Prosthecodimorpha staleyi: one gene and its partner. Each later gene encodes a partner of the first gene's protein in a complex. Links are inferred from orthologs where the notes say so. Each region holds a gene or a part of one and is shown in the gene's direction. Other genes may lie near its edges.

Region 1 (5,430 bases):
TCCGCTCCGACGGCGACCTGCCTGGGCGCCGTCGGAGCGGAGAGCCGTCAGAACGGGATTTCGTCGTCCATGTCGTTGGCGACGGGCTGCGGCCGGCTGCCACCGCCGCCGCCACGCGGCCCGGAGGAACCGCCGCCGAAGCCGCCCGAGGCCTGGCCGCGCTCGAAGCTGCGCCCGCCGCCACCGCCACCGCCGCTGCGCGCCGGCGGCGCGCCGAAATCGTCGCCGCCCCCGCCGAAATCCTCCCCGCCCTGCCCGCCGGCAGGCCGGTCGAGCAGCACCATGGTGGAGTTGAAATTCTGCAGCACGACCTCGGTCGAATAGCGCTTCTGGCCCTGCTGGTCCTCCCAGGAGCGCGTCTGCAGTTGGCCTTCCAGATAAACCTTGGAGCCCTTGCGCAGATATTGCTCGGCTGTCTTGGCCAGCGGCTCGCTGAAGATCACCACCCGGTGCCATTCCGTCTTGTCGCGGCGCTCGCCGGACTGCCGGTCGCGCCAGGACTCCGAGGTCGCCACGCTCAAATTCACGATCGGCCGGCCGTCCTGCGTCCGCCGCACCTCGGGATCGGCACCCAAATTGCCGACCAGGATCACCTTGTTGACGCTTCCGGCCATCTCGATCTCCAAACACTTTCGCCGGCCCCACCGGTGCCGGCTGCCTCCCTCGGCCCAGACCGGCCCCGCACGCCGCATCCACGGCGCCGTATCCGACCAGACCCGAAACGCCACTGGGGCGGCGCTCCTTCCATAACGTCCCGAACGCCGCTTCCGCACCGTCCCGTTCGTCGGAACCCGATATGCAGCTTCGGCAGTGTCCCGTCCGCCCGGCCCCGTGGGCGCGTCACCTTACGCCGCCGCCGGCGCCCGGGCGACCGCACGGTCCCGTCCGACCGAGCGCCGCGCCAGCTTATCCACCGTTGTCGGCCTTGTCCGCCGCTCCGCCTCGCCTACCCCCGCCCGGCGGACCGCCCCCGTTTGCTCCGATCGATCCGGCAAGGCTTGCAATTGTTCCTGTTCCGTTCTAAGCGTCTCCCGCGCCATTCGCAAGTCCCCCCGGCTCGAATCGGTGATTGTGACCGCCGGTTCCCGCCGATAGGGTGGCGCGGCGTGCGGTCCGGGACCGGGCGGGCCGATCACGGACGGACGGCCCGATATGGACCGCGCGATATGGATCGCCGTGTCCGCTTGCGCGGCATGACGGGCACTGCCGGACGGGTTTTTGCGTCCGGATCGGTTGCAAGCCCGATCCTGTCGCGCGCGGCCCCGGTCTTGCACGGCGTGCGGGCGCGTCACGCAACGCCTGACGTGCACGGCCCGTTGCGCATAGCCTTCCGTGCATGGCGGACATCCGCCGTCGCGCGCGAACCGTAGACGATCGGCGTCGCGAGGCGTCGTCCCATCCCGCCGTGCGTCCGATCCGGACCGGAAACGATCGATGACCGAGAACCGCCGCCCCGCCGCCAACCCGACCAAGATGCTCTCGATCCGGGGGGCGCGCGAGCACAATCTGAAGAATGTCGACCTGGACCTGCCGCGCGACTCGCTGATCGTGATGACCGGCCTCAGCGGTTCGGGCAAGTCGTCGCTCGCCTTCGATACCATCTATGCCGAGGGCCAGCGCCGCTATGTGGAAAGCCTGTCGGCCTATGCGCGCCAGTTTCTGGAGATGATGCAGAAGCCGGATGTCGACCAGATCGACGGTTTGTCGCCAGCCATATCGATCGAGCAGAAGACGACCTCGCGCAACCCGCGCTCGACGGTTGGCACGGTCACCGAAATCTACGATTACATGCGGCTTCTGTTCGCGCGCGTCGGCATTCCCTATTCGCCGGCGACCGGTCTGCCGATCGAAAGCCAGACGGTCAGCCAGATGGTCGACCGCACCCTGGCCCTGCCGGAGGGAACGCGCCTCTTCCTGCTCGCGCCGATGATCCGCGGCCGCAAGGGCGAATACCGCAAGGAACTGCTGGATCTGCAGAAGAAGGGCTTCCAGCGCGTCAAGATCGACGGCACCTTCCACGAGATTGCGGAAGCGCCGGCACTCGACAAGAAGCTCAAGCACGACCTCGACGTGGTCGTCGACCGCATCGTCGTCCGCCCCGACATGGCGACGCGGCTCGCCGACAGTTTCGAGACGGCGCTGAAGCTCGCCGACGGCATCGCGGTCGCGGAATTCGCCGACGAGAAGGACCCGAACGGCGAGCCGCGCCGGCTGATCTTCTCGGAGAAGTTCGCCTGCCCGGTGTCCGGCTTCACCATTTCGGAGATCGAGCCGCGGCTGTTCTCGTTCAACAACCCGTTCGGTGCCTGCCCGACCTGTTCGGGGCTCGGGTCGGAGCAGAAGATCGATCCGGCGCTGATCGTGCCGGACGAATCCGAAACCCTGCGCAAGGGCGCCATCGCGCCCTGGGCGCGCTCGACCTCTCCCTTCACGACCCAGACGCTGGAAGCGCTCGCCCGGCACTACGGTTTCAAGCTCGATGTCGCCTGGCGAGACCTGCCGGAGCGCGCCCGCAGCGCGATCCTCTACGGCACGGGCAGCGAGGAGGTGCTGTTCTCCTATGACGACGGGCTGCGCAGCTACAACACCACCAAGACCTTCGAGGGCGTGATCCCGAACCTGGAGCGGCGCTGGCGGGAGACCGAATCGGACTGGTCGCGCGAGGAGATCGAGCGCTTCTTCGCGGCCACGCCCTGCCGGGCCTGCAACGGCTATCGGCTGAAGCCGGAGGCGCTGGCGGTCAAGATCGCCGGCCGGCATATCGGCGAGGTCTCCGACATGTCGATCCGCGGCGCCGGCCAGTGGTTCGAATGCCTGCCGGCGGACCTGAGCGACAAGCAGAACGAGATCGCCGGCCGCATCCTCAAGGAAATCCGCGAGCGGCTGAAGTTCCTCAACGATGTCGGGCTCGACTACCTGACCCTGGCACGCAATTCCGGCACCCTGTCGGGCGGCGAGAGCCAGCGCATCCGCCTCGCCTCGCAGATCGGTTCCGGCCTGACCGGCGTGCTCTACGTGCTCGACGAACCCTCGATCGGCCTGCACCAGCGCGACAATGCGCGCCTCCTCGACACGCTGAAGCACCTTCGCGACATCGGCAACACGGTGATCGTGGTCGAGCATGACGAGGACGCGATCCTGGCCGCCGACTATGTCGTCGATGTCGGGCCGGGCGCCGGCATCCATGGCGGCAAGATCATCGCCGAGGGCACGCCGGCGGAGATTCTGGCCGATCCGGCCTCGCTGACCGGACAATACCTGTCCGGGACCCGCGAGATCCCGCTACCGGTCAAACGTCGCAAGATCGACAAGGTCCGTCGCCTGCGCGTGGTCGGAGCGCGCGGGAACAATCTGAAATCCGTCAGCGCCGACATTCCGCTCGGCACGCTGACCTGCGTCACCGGCGTTTCCGGTGGCGGCAAGTCGACCCTGCTGATCGATACCCTGTTCCGGGCCGTCGCGCGCAAGCTCAACGGCTCCAAGGAGAATCCCGCCCCGCACGACCGTGTCGAGGGGCTGGAGTTCCTCGACAAGGTGATCGACATCGACCAGTCGCCGATCGGGCGGACGCCGCGCTCCAATCCGGCGACCTATACGGGCGCCTTCACGCCAATCCGCGAGTGGTTTGCCGGCCTGCCGGAAGCCAAGGCGCGCGGCTACGGGCCCGGCCGCTTCTCCTTCAATGTCAAGGGCGGCCGCTGCGAGGCCTGCCAGGGCGATGGCGTCATCAAGATCGAGATGCACTTCCTGCCGGACGTCTACGTGACCTGCGATGTCTGCAAGGGCAAGCGCTACAATCGCGAGACGCTGGACGTGCAGTTCAAGAGCAAGTCGATCGCCGACGTGCTCGACATGACGGTCGACGAGGCCGTCGGCTTCTTCCAGGCCGTGCCGGCGATCCGCGAGAAATTGGAGACGCTGTCGCGCGTCGGCCTCGGCTATATCCATGTCGGCCAGCAGGCGACCACGCTGTCGGGCGGCGAGGCGCAGCGCGTCAAGTTGTCCAAGGAACTGTCGCGCCGCTCGACCGGCAAGACGCTCTACATCCTCGACGAGCCGACCACCGGCCTGCATTTCCACGATGTCGCCAAGCTCCTGGAAGTGCTGCACGAACTGGTCGACCAGGGCAATACGGTGGCGGTCATCGAGCACAATCTGGAGGTGATCAAGACGGCCGACTGGATCCTCGACCTCGGCCCGGAGGGCGGCGACGGTGGCGGCGAGATCGTCGCCGTGGGCCGCCCCGAGGATGTCGTCAAGGAACCGCGCAGCCATACCGGTCGATTCCTTGCCGAACTTCTGGAACGGCGGCCGCGCCGGCGGCCGGCGGCTGCGGAATGACACCCAGGCGGAAGCGGGCGGCTCGGGCAATGCAGACCCGATCGGCCTCTCGCTTTCGCCCTTGTGTCCGCCGGGGATCGGCGCGGCCGCTCGCTACCAGGCATTCCTCTGGGTCATGCTGCGATGCGAATTGTGCATTGCAGCACATCCGACCGATCCAAGGATGAGGAAGACCGGCGAATTCGCCTCAGGGCAGCAGCCTTTCGTGCTGCATTGCACAACACGCATGTCGGACATGCGGTCCGCCCTCTGGCTTGGGACAGGGGTCATGTCCTATCTTCCGGCCATGGACGACGCCGTGAGGCCTGACCCGCTCTTCAAGCTTTCCTGATGTTTAGGACAGTTCTTTGGAGATGACGACCGGTCGGCCGCGCAGGCAGCACCGGCACCGAGCTGTTTCCTCCCAGACTCGCTCGCCCCGGTCCCCTGCGTGAGCGTCGCCACTTCGGACGGCCTGTCCTCCCCTGGCCGTCCTACCGACGGGGCTTCTCCTCCCACCCCGATCGGACAATCGAACGCCCGCCGGTTCTCCTCCCACCGGCGGGCGTTTCGATTCACTGGGTTGCGTTTCCAATTCCGCGTTTCGCTACAGCAGGATGAACCGGTGCCCGCATGTTGGCGCGGCACCGCCGTGCATTGCGAGCGGCCCTGGCCCTTCCGATCCGCCTGGCCCTTCCGATCCAACAGGCAATCCCTGCCGGCCCGGCCGGATCGCGGCAATAGAGAGCCCGGCCATCAATGCGGGGGACGCGGGATCGCCGCCCGTGACCGTCGCTCAGTGCTTCGAATCCCACTCCGACTTCAGCATGATGTCGTTCGGGTCGCCGGAATCGCGCATCCAGGAATCGACCACCCATTCCTCGCCGCCGATCTCGCGATAGACCGCGGTGGCATGGGCGTAGATGAAGCCGCCACGGGAGTCCGGACGCACCACCGTGTGGTAGCGCAGAAGACCGTGCTGCTGAGCGTAGATCAGGATGGTGGTGGAGTTGGTCGCCTCGTCCAGGCAATCGGTCTGGCCGGGCTGGTTGGCCTGATCGGGCTCGGAGCCGCGGATGTCGGGCGGGCCGCCGAGTTGCGGCGCGGCCC
Region 2 (5,170 bases), on another replicon or contig:
CGGACGCGCATCTGGGCAGCCTGTCGGAGGCGGATTTCGACGATTTCGTCCAGCTGATGGAGGTGCCCGACACCGACCTCTTCGCCTGGATCATCGACCGCCAGGACACGCCCGGCAACTACGACACGCCGGTCTTCCGCCAGTTGAAGGCCTTCCAGACCGCGCCCGGCGGGATCGTGTTCCGCTGATCTGCTGTCCGTTGATCCGTCGGCCGCGCGCCGACCATGTGCCGCTCCCGTTAGAGCGGTCCGGTTCGAGGCCCCAGGTCCGCAACCGACCGCTGCCAATTCCCTTCCAGTCCGGACGCTCCGATGAAGCCGCTCAAGGGTCTGTTCGACCGCACCGACCACGTCACGCTGGCGAGCCTGCCGGACGGGCTGGAAGCGCTGGCCATCGGCGATCTGGCACGCGCCGCCGGCGCCAAGGACGGGCGCCCCGGCCTCGTCGCCGTGTCCCGCGACGGCAACAGGATGGCGAGCCTGGAGGCCGCGCTCGGCTTCTTCGCGCCCGACATCCAGGTGATGACCTTCCCGGCCTGGGACTGTCTGCCCTATGACCGCGTTTCGCCGACGCCGGAGATCGTCGCGCGCCGGATGGCGACGCTGTCGCGCCTCGTCCGCCCGCAGGCCACGACCAAGCCGGTCGTGCTGCTGACCACCGTCAACGCCGTCGTCCAGCGCGTGCCGGAACGCAGCATGGTGGCCGCCGAGACCTTCGCGGCCGCGCCCGGCAACCGGGTCGACATGGCGGACCTGGTTCGCTGGCTGGAGAATAACGGTTTCAACCGCACCCCGACGGTGCGCGAGACCGGCGAATATGCCGTGCGCGGCGGTATTCTCGACCTCTTCGCCCCCGGCACCGACAGCCCGGTGCGGCTCGACTTCTTCGGCGATACGCTGGAATCGGTGCGCAAGTTCGACGCCGAGAGCCAGCGCACCACGGGCCAGCTGAAGCGGCTGGAATGGCTGCCGATGTCGGAGGTGACCATCGTCCCGGAGACGATCAGCCGCTTCCGCCGCGCCTATGTGGCCCGCTTCGGCGCCACCACCAAGGATGACGCGCTCTATGCGGCGATCTCCGAGGGGCGCCGTTATGCCGGCATGGAACACTGGCTGCCGCTGTTCCACGAGCGGCTGGAGACGCTGTTCGACTACATCGGCGACGCGACGATCGCCTTCGAGGCCCACGTCGAGGAGACGCTGACCGAGCGGCTCGGCCAGATCGAGGACCACTACCAGGCCCGGCGCGAGGCGCAGGCGACGCCGCAGGCCGGCGCCGTGCCGTACAAGCCGGTCGAGCCGGACGCGCTCTATCTGACCGCCGAGGAATGGCGCAGCCGGCTGGCGACGCGCCGGTCCGCCGCGCTGACCCCCTTCGCGGTGCCGGACGGCCCGACCCGCACCGTCGATCTCGGCGGCCGCCCGGGCCGGACCTTCCTGACCGAGCGCCAGGCCGGCGACGTGAACGTGTTCGATGCGGTCGTCGCCCATGTCGGCGAGCTGCAGAAGGCCGGCCGGCGGGTGATGATCGCCGCCTGGAGCGACGGCGCGCTCGACCGCCTGTCGCAGGTGCTCGGCGACCACGGCCTGAAGGACCTGCGGCCGGTCAAGACCTTCCCGGAACTGCTCGCGCTGCCGAAGGGCGCGGTCGGGGTCGGCGTGCTCGGCATCGAGGCCGGCGTCGAACTCGACGACGTGGCGGTGATCGGCGAGCAGGACATTCTCGGCGACCGTCTGGTCCGCCCGAAGAAGCGCCGCGCCAAGGGTTCGGACTTCCTGACCGAGGTCTCCGGGCTCTCGGAAGGCGACATCGTCGTTCATGTCGATCACGGCATCGGCCGCTTCACCGGGCTGAAGACCATCACGGCGGTCGGCGCGCCGCATGACTGCCTGGAACTGGTCTATCAGGGCGGCGACAAGCTCTATCTGCCGGTCGAGAATATCGAACTCCTGACCCGCTACGGCTCGGACGATACCGAGGTGCAGCTCGACAAGCTCGGCGGCGTCGCCTGGCAGGCGCGCAAGGCGCGCATGAAGAGCCGCATCCGCGAGATCGCCGACAGCCTGATCAAGACCGCTGCCGCGCGCCTGATGAAGCCGGCTCCGGTCCTGACCCCCGTGGAAGGCCTCTCCGACGAGTTCGCCGCCCGCTTCCCCTACGAGGAGACCGACGACCAGCTGGCCTCGATCGAGGCCGTGCACGAGGATCTGGCCGCCGGCCGGCCGATGGACCGTCTGGTCTGCGGCGACGTGGGCTTCGGCAAAACCGAAGTGGCGCTGCGCGCCGCCTTCACGGTTGCCGGCTCCGGCAAGCAGGTCGCCGTCGTGGTCCCGACGACGCTGCTCGCCCGCCAGCATTTCCGCACCTTCTCGGAGCGCTTCAAGGGCCTGCCGTTCCGCGTCGGCCAGCTCTCGCGGCTGGTTTCGGCCAAGGATGCCGACCTGACCCGCCAGGAGCTCGAAAGCGGCCACTGCGACATCGTCGTCGGCACCCACGCGATCCTCGCCAAAAGCGTCAAGTTCCGCGATCTCGGCCTGCTGATCGTCGACGAGGAGCAGCATTTCGGCGTCAAGCACAAGGAAAGGCTGAAGGAACTCAAGGCCGACGTGCATGTGCTGACGCTGACCGCGACGCCGATCCCGCGCACCCTGCAGCTGGCGCTGACCGGCGTGCGCGAACTCTCGGTCATCGCCACGCCGCCGATCGATCGGCTCGCCGTGCGCAGCTTCGTGTCGCCCTACGACCCGCTGGTCATCCGCGAGGCGCTGCTGCGCGAGCATTATCGGGGCGGCCAAAGCTTCTATGTCGTGCCGCGCGTCTCCGACCTCGCCGCCCGCGCCACGTTCCTCGCCGAGCACGTGCCGGAGGTGCGCGTCTGCACCGCCCACGGCCAGATGGCCGCCGGCGAGCTGGAAGACGTGATGAATGCCTTCTACGAGGGCAAGTACGACGTGCTGCTGTCGACGACCATCGTCGAATCCGGCCTCGACATTCCCACCGCCAACACGCTGATCATCCACCGCGCCGACATGTTCGGCCTCGCCCAGCTCTACCAGCTGCGCGGCCGCGTCGGCCGCTCGAAGCTGCGCGCCTATGCGCTGTTCACCGTGCCGGCCGACCGGCCGCTGACCCAGCAGGCCGAGCGGCGGCTGAAGGTGCTGCAATCGCTCGACAGCCTCGGCGCCGGCTTCCAGCTGGCGAGCCACGACCTCGACATCCGCGGCGCCGGCAACCTGCTCGGCGACGAGCAGTCCGGCCACATCAAGGAGGTCGGCTACGAGCTCTACCAGCAGATGCTCGAGGAGGCGGTCGCCTCGCTGAAGTCCGGCGAGCCGGATGCGGTCGCCGAGGAGCAATGGTCGCCCTCGATCACGGTCGGCACGCCGGTGCTGATCCCCGAGACCTATGTGGCCGACCTGCAATTGCGCCTTGGCCTCTACCGGCGCCTCGCCGATCTGGAGACGACCGAGCAGATCGACGCCTTCGGGGCGGAGATGATCGACCGCTTCGGCCCGCTGCCGGAGGAGGTCGAGCATCTCCTGAAGATCGTCTTCATCAAGGGCCTGTGCCGGCGCGCCCATGTCGACAAGATCGATGTCGGGCCGAAGGGCGTGGTGATCTCGTTCCGCGAGAACAAGTTCGCCAACGGCGCCGGCCTGGTGCGCTGGATCACCGAGCAGGGCTCGCTCGCCAAGATCCGGCCGGATCAGAAGATCGTGCTGTCGCGCGACTGGCCGGAGGCCGAGCAGCGCCTGAAGGGCGCCGCCGTGGTGCTGACCCAGCTCGTGCGCATCGCCGAGGGCAAGGACGTGCCCGTTCCGGCCGCCCAGAAGGGCAAGCCGGCCCCGGCCGCTGCCGCGCCTTCCGACCCGAAACGGCTCAACCTGAAGCCGACGCCGCCGCCGGCCCCGCCACCGGTCGTCCCGCGCGGCCGGTTCCCGTCGCTGAGCTCGATCGGCAAGGGCAAGCGCGGACGATAGACCGCGCCGGTGTGTCCCGGACCCGGGGCCGCGCGCACCGTACCCCCGGAATCTACGCGAGGACGGCCGGGCCGCCTCCGGTTCCGGCGGGCGCGATCCGTGATGTGAATATGTATCCAGGAGTTGTGTTCTCACCGAGGCCGGGCGAAGATGCGGGCTTAGGAGAGTGCCGCGTGACGTTGTCCCTGTTTCCGTCCGAGCGTCCGCAGCGGCGCCCCTTGGTCGATCCGGCCCCGCGCGGGCTGGCCGAAGAGACCCGGCCGCCCGACGGACAGTTCCACATCCGGCTGACCGAGCGGCAGCGCCGCAGCTGGCTGAAGCTGATCCGCACCGACAATGTCGGCCCGAACACCTTCATCCAGCTGCTCAACCGGTTCGGCTCGGCCGCCGATGCGCTCGACGCGCTGCCGGATCTGGCGCGCCGCGGCGGCGCGAGCCGCATCCGGATCCCGACCGATGCCGAGATCGACGCCGAATGGGAGGCGGCGCAGCGCGCCGGCGCGCGCTTCGTCGCGCTCGGCGAGGCGGACTATCCGGCCTATCTGCGCGCCGTGGACGGACCGCCGCCGATCCTGGCCGTCGCCGGCGACGCCGGCGTCTTCGCCCAGCCGGCCGTCGGCATCGTCGGCTCGCGCAATGCCTCGCTGGCCGGCCGCAAGATCGCCGCGCAGTTCGCGCGCGACCTCGGCGCCCGGGGCTTTGCGATCGTCTCGGGGCTGGCGCGCGGCATCGATGCCGCCGCCCACATGGCCAGCCTGGAGACCGGCACGATCGGCGTCTTCGCCGGCGGGCTCGATCGGATCTATCCGCCGGAACATGCCGATCTGGTCGCCCGCATCGTCGCGACCGGCGGTGCCATCGTCAGCGAGCTGCCGTTCGGCTGGGAACCGCGCGCGCGCGACTTTCCGCGCCGCAACCGGCTGATTTCCGGCATTTCCATGGGCTTGGTCGTGGTCGAGGCCGCACGCCGGTCCGGCTCCCTGCACACCGCCCGCTTCGCCGGCGAGCAGGGCCGCGATCTCTTCGCCGTGCCCGGCTCGCCGCTCGATCCGCGCGCGGAGGGCACCAACGACCTGATCCGCAACGGCGCAACCCTGGTCGCCTCGGCCGAGCATGTCGTCGAGGCCCTCGGCCCCCAGCTCGGTCGCGATCCGCCGCCGCCGTCCGCCTGGGAGCCGCCGGCCGGGCCG

The links. The genes of interacting proteins can lie anywhere in the genome.
Region 2: the proteins of uvrA (region 1) and mfd are in contact, whole or in part, in a crystal structure (PDB 4DFC), measured with the Escherichia coli proteins. The link is inferred for Prosthecodimorpha staleyi from one-to-one orthologs.

The regions. Positions count from the first base shown.
Region 1 is NZ_JAHHZF010000014.1:63,019-68,448, reverse strand. What follows is about bases 1,093-4,541. They hold uvrA (excinuclease ABC subunit UvrA), read left to right. Parts: upstream 1,093-1,434; coding sequence 1,435-4,341; downstream 4,342-4,541. Outside these bases: ssb (single-stranded DNA-binding protein), read right to left, coding at 48-614; KL771_RS24195 (hypothetical protein), read right to left, coding at 5,117-5,430. UniProt on the Escherichia coli protein: The UvrABC repair system catalyzes the recognition and processing of DNA lesions. UvrA is an ATPase and a DNA-binding protein. A damage recognition complex composed of 2 UvrA and 2 UvrB subunits scans DNA for abnormalities.
Region 2 is NZ_JAHHZF010000001.1:117,809-122,978, reverse strand. What follows is about bases 1-4,180. They hold mfd (transcription-repair coupling factor), read left to right. Parts: upstream 1-311; coding sequence 312-3,980; downstream 3,981-4,180. Other genes in these bases: KL771_RS00545 (FAD assembly factor SdhE), read left to right, coding at 1-188. In the rest of the region: DNA-processing protein DprA, read left to right, coding at 4,223-5,170. UniProt on the Escherichia coli protein: Couples transcription and DNA repair by recognizing RNA polymerase (RNAP) stalled at DNA lesions. Mediates ATP-dependent release of RNAP and its truncated transcript from the DNA, and recruitment of nucleotide excision repair machinery to the damaged site.